3 regions of the Thermicanus aegyptius DSM 12793 genome follow, and region 1 is predicted to be linked to each of the others. Evidence: a T-box and tRNA genes for the amino acid it is inferred to sense, from the RefSeq annotation. Region 1 holds a T-box; the other regions hold tRNA genes.
The links. The T-box of region 1 lies ahead of metG (methionine--tRNA ligase). A T-box ahead of a tRNA ligase gene usually reads a tRNA of that ligase, here a tRNA-Met.
Positions count from the first base shown of each region.

Region 2: it has a tRNA-Met gene. The T-box ahead of metG (methionine--tRNA ligase) is inferred to sense a tRNA for this amino acid. The anticodon was not compared.
Region 3: it has a tRNA-Met gene. The T-box ahead of metG (methionine--tRNA ligase) is inferred to sense a tRNA for this amino acid. The anticodon was not compared.

Region 1 covers NZ_KI783301.1:3,534,142-3,536,320, forward strand. Annotated here, with positions in the region: gene rsmI (16S rRNA (cytidine(1402)-2'-O)-methyltransferase) at 1-247, shown strand, start outside; gene THEAE_RS0118740 (AbrB/MazE/SpoVT family DNA-binding domain-containing protein) at 280-546, opposite strand; T-box leader at 891-1,123, shown strand; gene metG (methionine--tRNA ligase) at 1,235-2,179, shown strand, end outside.
Region 2 covers NZ_KI783301.1:2,729,660-2,731,838, reverse strand. Annotated here, with positions in the region: gene selA (L-seryl-tRNA(Sec) selenium transferase) at 1-412, shown strand, start outside; tRNA gene THEAE_RS0114485 (tRNA-Asn) at 560-634, shown strand; tRNA gene THEAE_RS0114480 (tRNA-Ser) at 636-728, shown strand; tRNA gene THEAE_RS0114475 (tRNA-Thr) at 734-809, shown strand; tRNA gene THEAE_RS0114470 (tRNA-Glu) at 871-945, shown strand; tRNA gene THEAE_RS0114465 (tRNA-Val) at 988-1,063, shown strand; tRNA gene THEAE_RS0114460 (tRNA-Met) at 1,094-1,170, shown strand; tRNA gene THEAE_RS0114455 (tRNA-Asp) at 1,191-1,266, shown strand; tRNA gene THEAE_RS0114450 (tRNA-Phe) at 1,280-1,355, shown strand; tRNA gene THEAE_RS0114445 (tRNA-Gln) at 1,483-1,557, shown strand; tRNA gene THEAE_RS0114440 (tRNA-Gly) at 1,582-1,657, shown strand; tRNA gene THEAE_RS0114435 (tRNA-Leu) at 1,670-1,758, shown strand; tRNA gene THEAE_RS0114430 (tRNA-Arg) at 1,798-1,874, shown strand.
Region 3 covers NZ_KI783301.1:629,230-631,408, reverse strand. Annotated here, with positions in the region: RNA gene rnpB (RNase P RNA component class B) at 1-178, opposite strand, end outside; tRNA gene THEAE_RS0103345 (tRNA-Asp) at 223-298, opposite strand; tRNA gene THEAE_RS0103340 (tRNA-Ser) at 316-404, opposite strand; tRNA gene THEAE_RS0103335 (tRNA-Ile) at 452-528, opposite strand; tRNA gene THEAE_RS0103330 (tRNA-Arg) at 538-614, opposite strand; tRNA gene THEAE_RS0103325 (tRNA-Cys) at 616-690, opposite strand; tRNA gene THEAE_RS0103320 (tRNA-His) at 696-771, opposite strand; tRNA gene THEAE_RS0103315 (tRNA-Trp) at 918-991, opposite strand; tRNA gene THEAE_RS0103310 (tRNA-Met) at 1,002-1,078, opposite strand; tRNA gene THEAE_RS0103305 (tRNA-Ser) at 1,080-1,170, opposite strand; tRNA gene THEAE_RS0103300 (tRNA-Ala) at 1,389-1,464, opposite strand; gene THEAE_RS0103290 (glycerophosphodiester phosphodiesterase) at 1,684-2,179, shown strand, end outside.

The DNA of each region.
Region 1 (2,179 bases):
TAGCCTGACTCAAATATCTTCTTGGTTGGATGGGGAGGAAATCAAAGGGGAGATCACCCTGGTGGTGGAAGGGTCGGCCGAGGAAGAATCCTCGGAGAAAATAAACTGGTGGGATGGGATAAGTATTAAGGAACATGTGGAAATCTGGGTGCAAAGGGGGATGGATCGTAAGCAAGCCATCCTCACCGTGGCGAAGGAGAGAAAGATCTCAAAAAGAGAAGTATATCAAGCGATTCATGTGAAATAATCCCACCTGCCCGAAGACAGGTGGGATGTTCATTAGCGGGTAACCGCTTTTTTATCTTCTTCTACCAATGCTTCAATGCAGTGGTGGCAGATCACTTTGCCGTGGTAGTAAGTCAGCTGTTCTGCATTACCGCAGAAGATACAAGCAGGCTCATACTTTTTAAGGATGATCTTTTCTCCGTCAACATAGATCTCTAAAGCATCCTTTTCTGCGATACCCAAGGTACGGCGCAACTCAATCGGGATCACAACGCGGCCCAGTTCATCTACTTTACGAACAATCCCCGTAGATTTAATCATAAATGTACCCTCTCCTTACGTTCTCTTTGTATCAATTTTCGACAACCTTGTACATTTTGTATGATACCAAGCATTCCCATAAAAGTCAATAACATTTGCAGGAAAAAAATTGTAAATATTGCAGGAACTTTAATAACACGTACACCTTCGAGGCTTCTCTTCACGTGCAAATTGGGAATGATAAAAATTTCCACTTCGCCTTTATTCTCTCTTTTTTGAGGAAATAGGGGGAGAGAAAAATGGATATAATTTCCTTAAATTAAGGAAATACAGAGAACGAATGGAAGAATACTCTTGACACATGGGACTCTTTTTTGTATAATTTTAACAATCTAGTGCAAAGAAGAAAAACGATGAAGGGAAGAGTAGCCATGATCTTGCTTTCAAAGAGAGCCGGGAGGGTGGAAACCGGCAAAGCCGTCATGGTGAAAATGGCCCCAGATGTTGCTCCCACGAAGAGGAGAGTAGGGGGAGACGTATCCGGCGTTATCGGACGGCATGAAGAGGAATGAAGTCCCTTTGCCCATGGGGAAAGGGAGAAGTTGGGTGGTACCGCGGGATCGAACTCGCCCCAAGCAAGGGGTGGGTTTTTTCTTTTGTTGTTTTTAAGATTAGGATTTCCCCGGTTGGTAAAAGAATTTCAGGGGATTCGATTACAAGCAAGATGATCCAAGAGGAGGAAGATGAAATGAAACCTGCTTTTTACATCACATCGCCGATTTATTATCCCAGTTCAACCCTTCACATCGGCAATGCTTACACGACGATCGCCGCCGATGCCATGGCCCGTTACAAGCGGCTGAAGGGGTTTGATGTGTTTTATCTAACAGGGACGGACGAACATGGCCAGAAACTGCAGCGGAAAGCGGAAGGAGCCGGAAAAAAACCGCTGGAGTACATTGATCCGATCGTGGATTGGATTAAAGATCTTTGGAGGCAGCTAGATATCAGCTATGACGATTTTATCCGAACCTCTGAAGAAAGGCATGAAGAGGTCGTTCAGGAGATTTTTCGGAAATTAATGGATCAAGGAGATATCTACCTGGGGGAATATGAGGGCTACTACTGCGTGGAATGTGAAGCCTTTTGGACCCCTTTCCAGGCGAAGAAGGGGGATGAGTATCTCTGCCCGGATTGTGGACGTCCCGTCTCTTTGGTAAAAGAAGAGAGTTATTTCTTCCGACTTTCCAAATATCAGGATCAACTTCTTCATTACATTGAAACACATCCGGAATTTATCCAGCCGGAATCGAGAAGAAACGAGATGATTCAAAATTTCCTAAAACCGGGTTTAGAAGATCTCTCCGTATCCCGTACCAGTTTCGATTGGGGGATTCCGGTTCCGGGCAATCCGAATCATGTCATTTATGTCTGGATTGATGCCCTCTCCAATTACATTACCGCCATCGGATACGGCAGGGATGAGGAGAAATTCTCCCGCTATTGGCCTGCGGATATTCATTTAATCGGAAAGGATATTCTCCGTTTCCACACCATCTACTGGCCCATCTTGCTGATGGCGTTAGGCCTTCCCCTTCCGAAAAGGGTATTTGGCCATGGTTGGCTGCTGATGCCGGATGGGAAGATGTCCAAATCGAAGGGGAATGCGATTGACCCTAAATTTTTAATTGGC
Region 2 (2,179 bases), 800 kb from region 1:
CTTGAACTCGAAGCGGGCGATGGAGAAGATTCCGATCGTAAGGGATCTCTTCCTTCCCGCAGACCAGGTAAAGAAAAAGGCGGAAAGGTTTCTTGAAAGCATCCTAAACGAAATGGAGGAGAGGAAATGGCGGGTTGAATTAGGGGAAGTCTCATCCGAAGTGGGTGGAGGTACCCTGCCTACCCATGTGATTCCGAGCTGGGCGCTTCTTCTATCCCATGATCAAGTCCGTCCCGTCCAATTAGAAAGAGCCCTTCGCCAAACAAATCCTCCGGTCATCGGAAGGATTGTGCAAGACCGCTTCTGCCTCGATTTTCGCACCATTCGCGAGGAAGAATATCCCGCCCTTTTCCGCTCCTTATTGGATGGGTTGGCAAACGTTCAAAGAGAAGAGTATGGGGAAATGGAGTAAATTAGGGAGAAAAAACCTGTTGACTTCACCGGTGCATTGATGGTATATTTAAAAACGTCGCTGCCGTATCGATCGTGTTTCCCTTTTCGGAAAAAAGACTTGAAAACCCGATGGGTTTCATAGTATGATATGTCTTGCCCCTACTATTCCGCAGTAGCTCAATGGTGGAGCAACCGGCTGTTAACCGGTAGGCTACAGGTTCGAGTCCTGTCTGCGGAGCCATGGATAGGTGTCCGAGTGGCCGAAGGAGCACGATTGGAAATCGTGTGTGCGGTTATAAGCCGTACCGTGGGTTCAAATCCCACCCTATCCGCCATCTATGCTCCTGTAGCTCAGTAGGCAGAGCGCATCCATGGTAAGGATGAGGTCGCAGGTTCGATTCCTGTCGGGAGCACCAGTTAAGAAGTTGAAGACGGTAAACGAAATTCGTGTAAGGAACTTTGGCGCGGTTCGGAGACGGCCCGTTGGTCAAGTGGTTAAGACACCGCCCTTTCACGGCGGTAACAGGGGTTCGAATCCCCTACGGGTCACCAATCTTCCCTTACACCTCACCGCTTTTACATTTACATTGAAAAGGACGGTTAGCTCAGCCGGGAGAGCACCTGCCTTACAAGCAGGGGGTCGGCGGTTCGATCCCGTCACCGTCCACCATCCGCATGAATCTTCTGTGATCCTTCAGATCGCGGGGTGGAGCAGTTCGGTAGCTCGTCGGGCTCATAACCCGAAGGTCGCAGGTTCAAATCCTGCCCCCGCAACCAATATTTATTGTCGCACTCGTGGTGCTGTGGTGTAGGGGTCAACATGCCGGTCTGTCACACCGGAGATCGCGGGTTCAAATCCCGTCAGCACCGCCATGTATGAACAGATGGCTCGATAGCTCAGTCGGTAGAGCAGAGGACTGAAAATCCTCGTGTCGGCGGTTCGATTCCGTCTCGAGCCACCACCATAGGTCGTATAGCGATCCCCGCTCGGGGGCATCGTTTTAAGGGGAAGGAATGAACTCCCCTTGATAAAAGAAATAAAAAATAATAAAATAACTTTTGTACGGGTTCTTTGGTTGATCGTCAAATTGGGGTGTAGCCAAGCGGTAAGGCAACGGACTTTGACTCCGTCATGCGTTGGTTCGAATCCAGCCACCCCAGCCATTTTATTTCAATAGCCATAAACTTGCGGATGTAGCTCAGCTGGTAGAGCACAACCTTGCCAAGGTTGGGGTCGCGAGTTCGAGCCTCGTCATCCGCTCCATTTTCTTCATGTGCCGGGGTGGCGGAATTGGCAGACGCACAGGACTTAAAATCCTGCGGTAGGTGACTACCGTACCGGTTCAAGTCCGGTCCTCGGCACCATTTCATCGATGCGGGATTTCCCCAATTCGAATACTTCATGTGCCCGTAGCTCAGCTGGATAGAGTGTCTGACTACGAATCAGAAGGTCGGGGGTTCGAATCCCTCCGGGCACGCCATATTACGGAAATCAGAAGTCGGATGCCGGAGAACGGGAATCAGAAATAGAATGGATTTGCGAAAGTAATTGAAATCGATAGATTATGCCGGTGTGGCGGAATTGGCAGACGCGCACGACTCAAAATTGTACGAGGCGGTTTTGGTTCGCGCGAAATGCCGGGACGCCTTGATAGATAAGGGGTTTGCGAAATGTCGACCTCGCTTTTTCCGGTTAGGCATCGCCAAACTCCGTAAATTTCAACCGCTTTTGACCCGCCTCGCTTTTGTAGCGACGTTGAGAGGTGGAGTTGTGTGCGGTTGGTGT
Region 3 (2,179 bases), 2.9 Mb from region 1:
CTCGTCTCTGTGGCACTTTATGGCTAATGGGGGCTTAGGTCTAAGTCCCGTTCGCCGCCGTCGGCATCCCACAGGACACCGCCCTGGTTTGCACCAGGCGCAAACACTCCAAGCATCGCAGCTTGGGCGAGTCTGGACTTTCCTCTGCAGTGAAGAACTGCAGCGACTACACAGATTCCTTACAACTCATCATGATTTTCGCTCTTCTTCTTCTTCGTTAGATGGCGGTGCTGACGGGATTTGAACCCGCGATCTCCGGTGTGACAGACCGACATGTTAACCCCTACACCACAGCACCACGCATAAGTGAGCAAATGGCGGAGGAGGAGGGATTCGAACCCCCGTGGGTTTACACCCAAACGGTTTTCAAGACCGCCCCGTTGTGACCACTTCGGTACTCCTCCATTTTACCCTATTTTTCTCTTTTTATCCTACTTCTCACTTCTAAATCTGGTGGGCCCTGCAGGACTCGAACCTGCGACCAATCGGTTATGAGCCGACCGCTCTAACCAACTGAGCTAAGGGCCCGTGAAATGATGGCGTTCCAGGAGGGATTCGAACCCCCGGCCCACAGCTTAGAAGGCTGTTGCTCTATCCAGCTGAGCTACTGGAACATGGAGGGAGCACCCGGATTCGAACCGGGGAATAAAGGTTTTGCAGACCTGTGCCTTACCACTTGGCTATGCTCCCATATATGGGGCGGTCGAAGGGAATCGAACCCTCGAATGCCGGAGCCACAATCCGGTGCGTTCGCCACTTCGCCACGACCGCCATCATCATCCCCGAACATTGCAAATGTTACCTACTAAACCACATGCTTTTAACGAATTCCCGCCTATTTCTGGCGTAGAATTCGTTCCCCTGCACTTCAATCCTGGTTTCATCTACGATCCGCTTATACGTCTCACTTTTTTGAATGGCAGGGGCGGCAGGAATCGAACCCACACTAACGGTTTTGGAGACCGCTGTTCTACCGTTAAACTACGCCCCTATGAAAACGCTGGTAGCGGTGGAGGGAATCGAACCCACGACCTCACGGGTATGAACCGTACGCTCTAACCAGCTGAGCTACACCGCCATGGCGGAGTGAGAGGGATTCGAACCCTCGCTGGGTATAAACCCACTAACGGTTTAGCAAACCGTCCCCTTCGGCCTCTTGGGTATCACTCCAAATTTACCGTCATACATTTTATTTTATCTGTTTTATCCCAGAAGATCAAGGGAATGAACCGACAGAAGTTATCTTAACATAGCTTCCCCATTCGTTTCAAGCCTCTTTTTTCTTCCTCTTGAATGAAAAAGGCCCTTCTATTAGGGCCGCCTCATTCTCAGACACAGGATATTCCGGCTAACCTTCGTATCCACGTATACCTAAATTATAGGTGGAATGGTGGAGCATAGGGGGATCGAACCCCTGACCTCATGAATGCCATTCATGCGCTCTCCCAGCTGAGCTAATGCCCCATCCTTTTTAAGCGATCAGCAGAAATAAATGTATCATGATCCGATGGAAAATGCAACATCAATTTTTTCCAACTCCTAAAAAAAGAAGAGGAATGATTTCTCCCCTGTCGATTGATCATCTTCATCAGAAAAAGCGATTTCAACGGATCTCCCATCCTTTGATCGGAGATCCTGTTTTTCCTGCCCCTTTCTGCATAAGATATGTTGGAGGTGTTAGAAATGGCTCCTTTCCTGATCTATGCCCATCGGGGCGCCTCTGCCAGCACTCCCGAAAATACCATGGCCGCCTTCCGGTCGGCGTACCAAGAGGGGGCAGACGGAATTGAATGCGATGTCCGCCTTACAAAGGATCTCATCCCCGTCATCTTCCATGACTCCCATCTTGATCGAACCACAAACGGTACCGGACCGTTAGCCAAAATTACGTTCAAGGACCTGCAAAAGTTGGATGCCGGTTCATGGTTTCATCCAAGCTTTTCAGGAGAGAAGGTGCCGAGCCTCAAACACTTTCTGTCATGGGTCCAAAAAAGGCCTTTATTCATAAATTTGGAATTAAAGCCCTCCCCCGATCATAAGGAGATCCTGGAGAAAAAAGCATTGCGGTTGGTTCATGAATATGGCCTCATCGACCGCACCGTAATCTCTTCCTATGATGTAAACTCTCTCCTCACCCTTCGCCGTCTTGATGACCGGGTAAAAACCGCTCTCATCTACA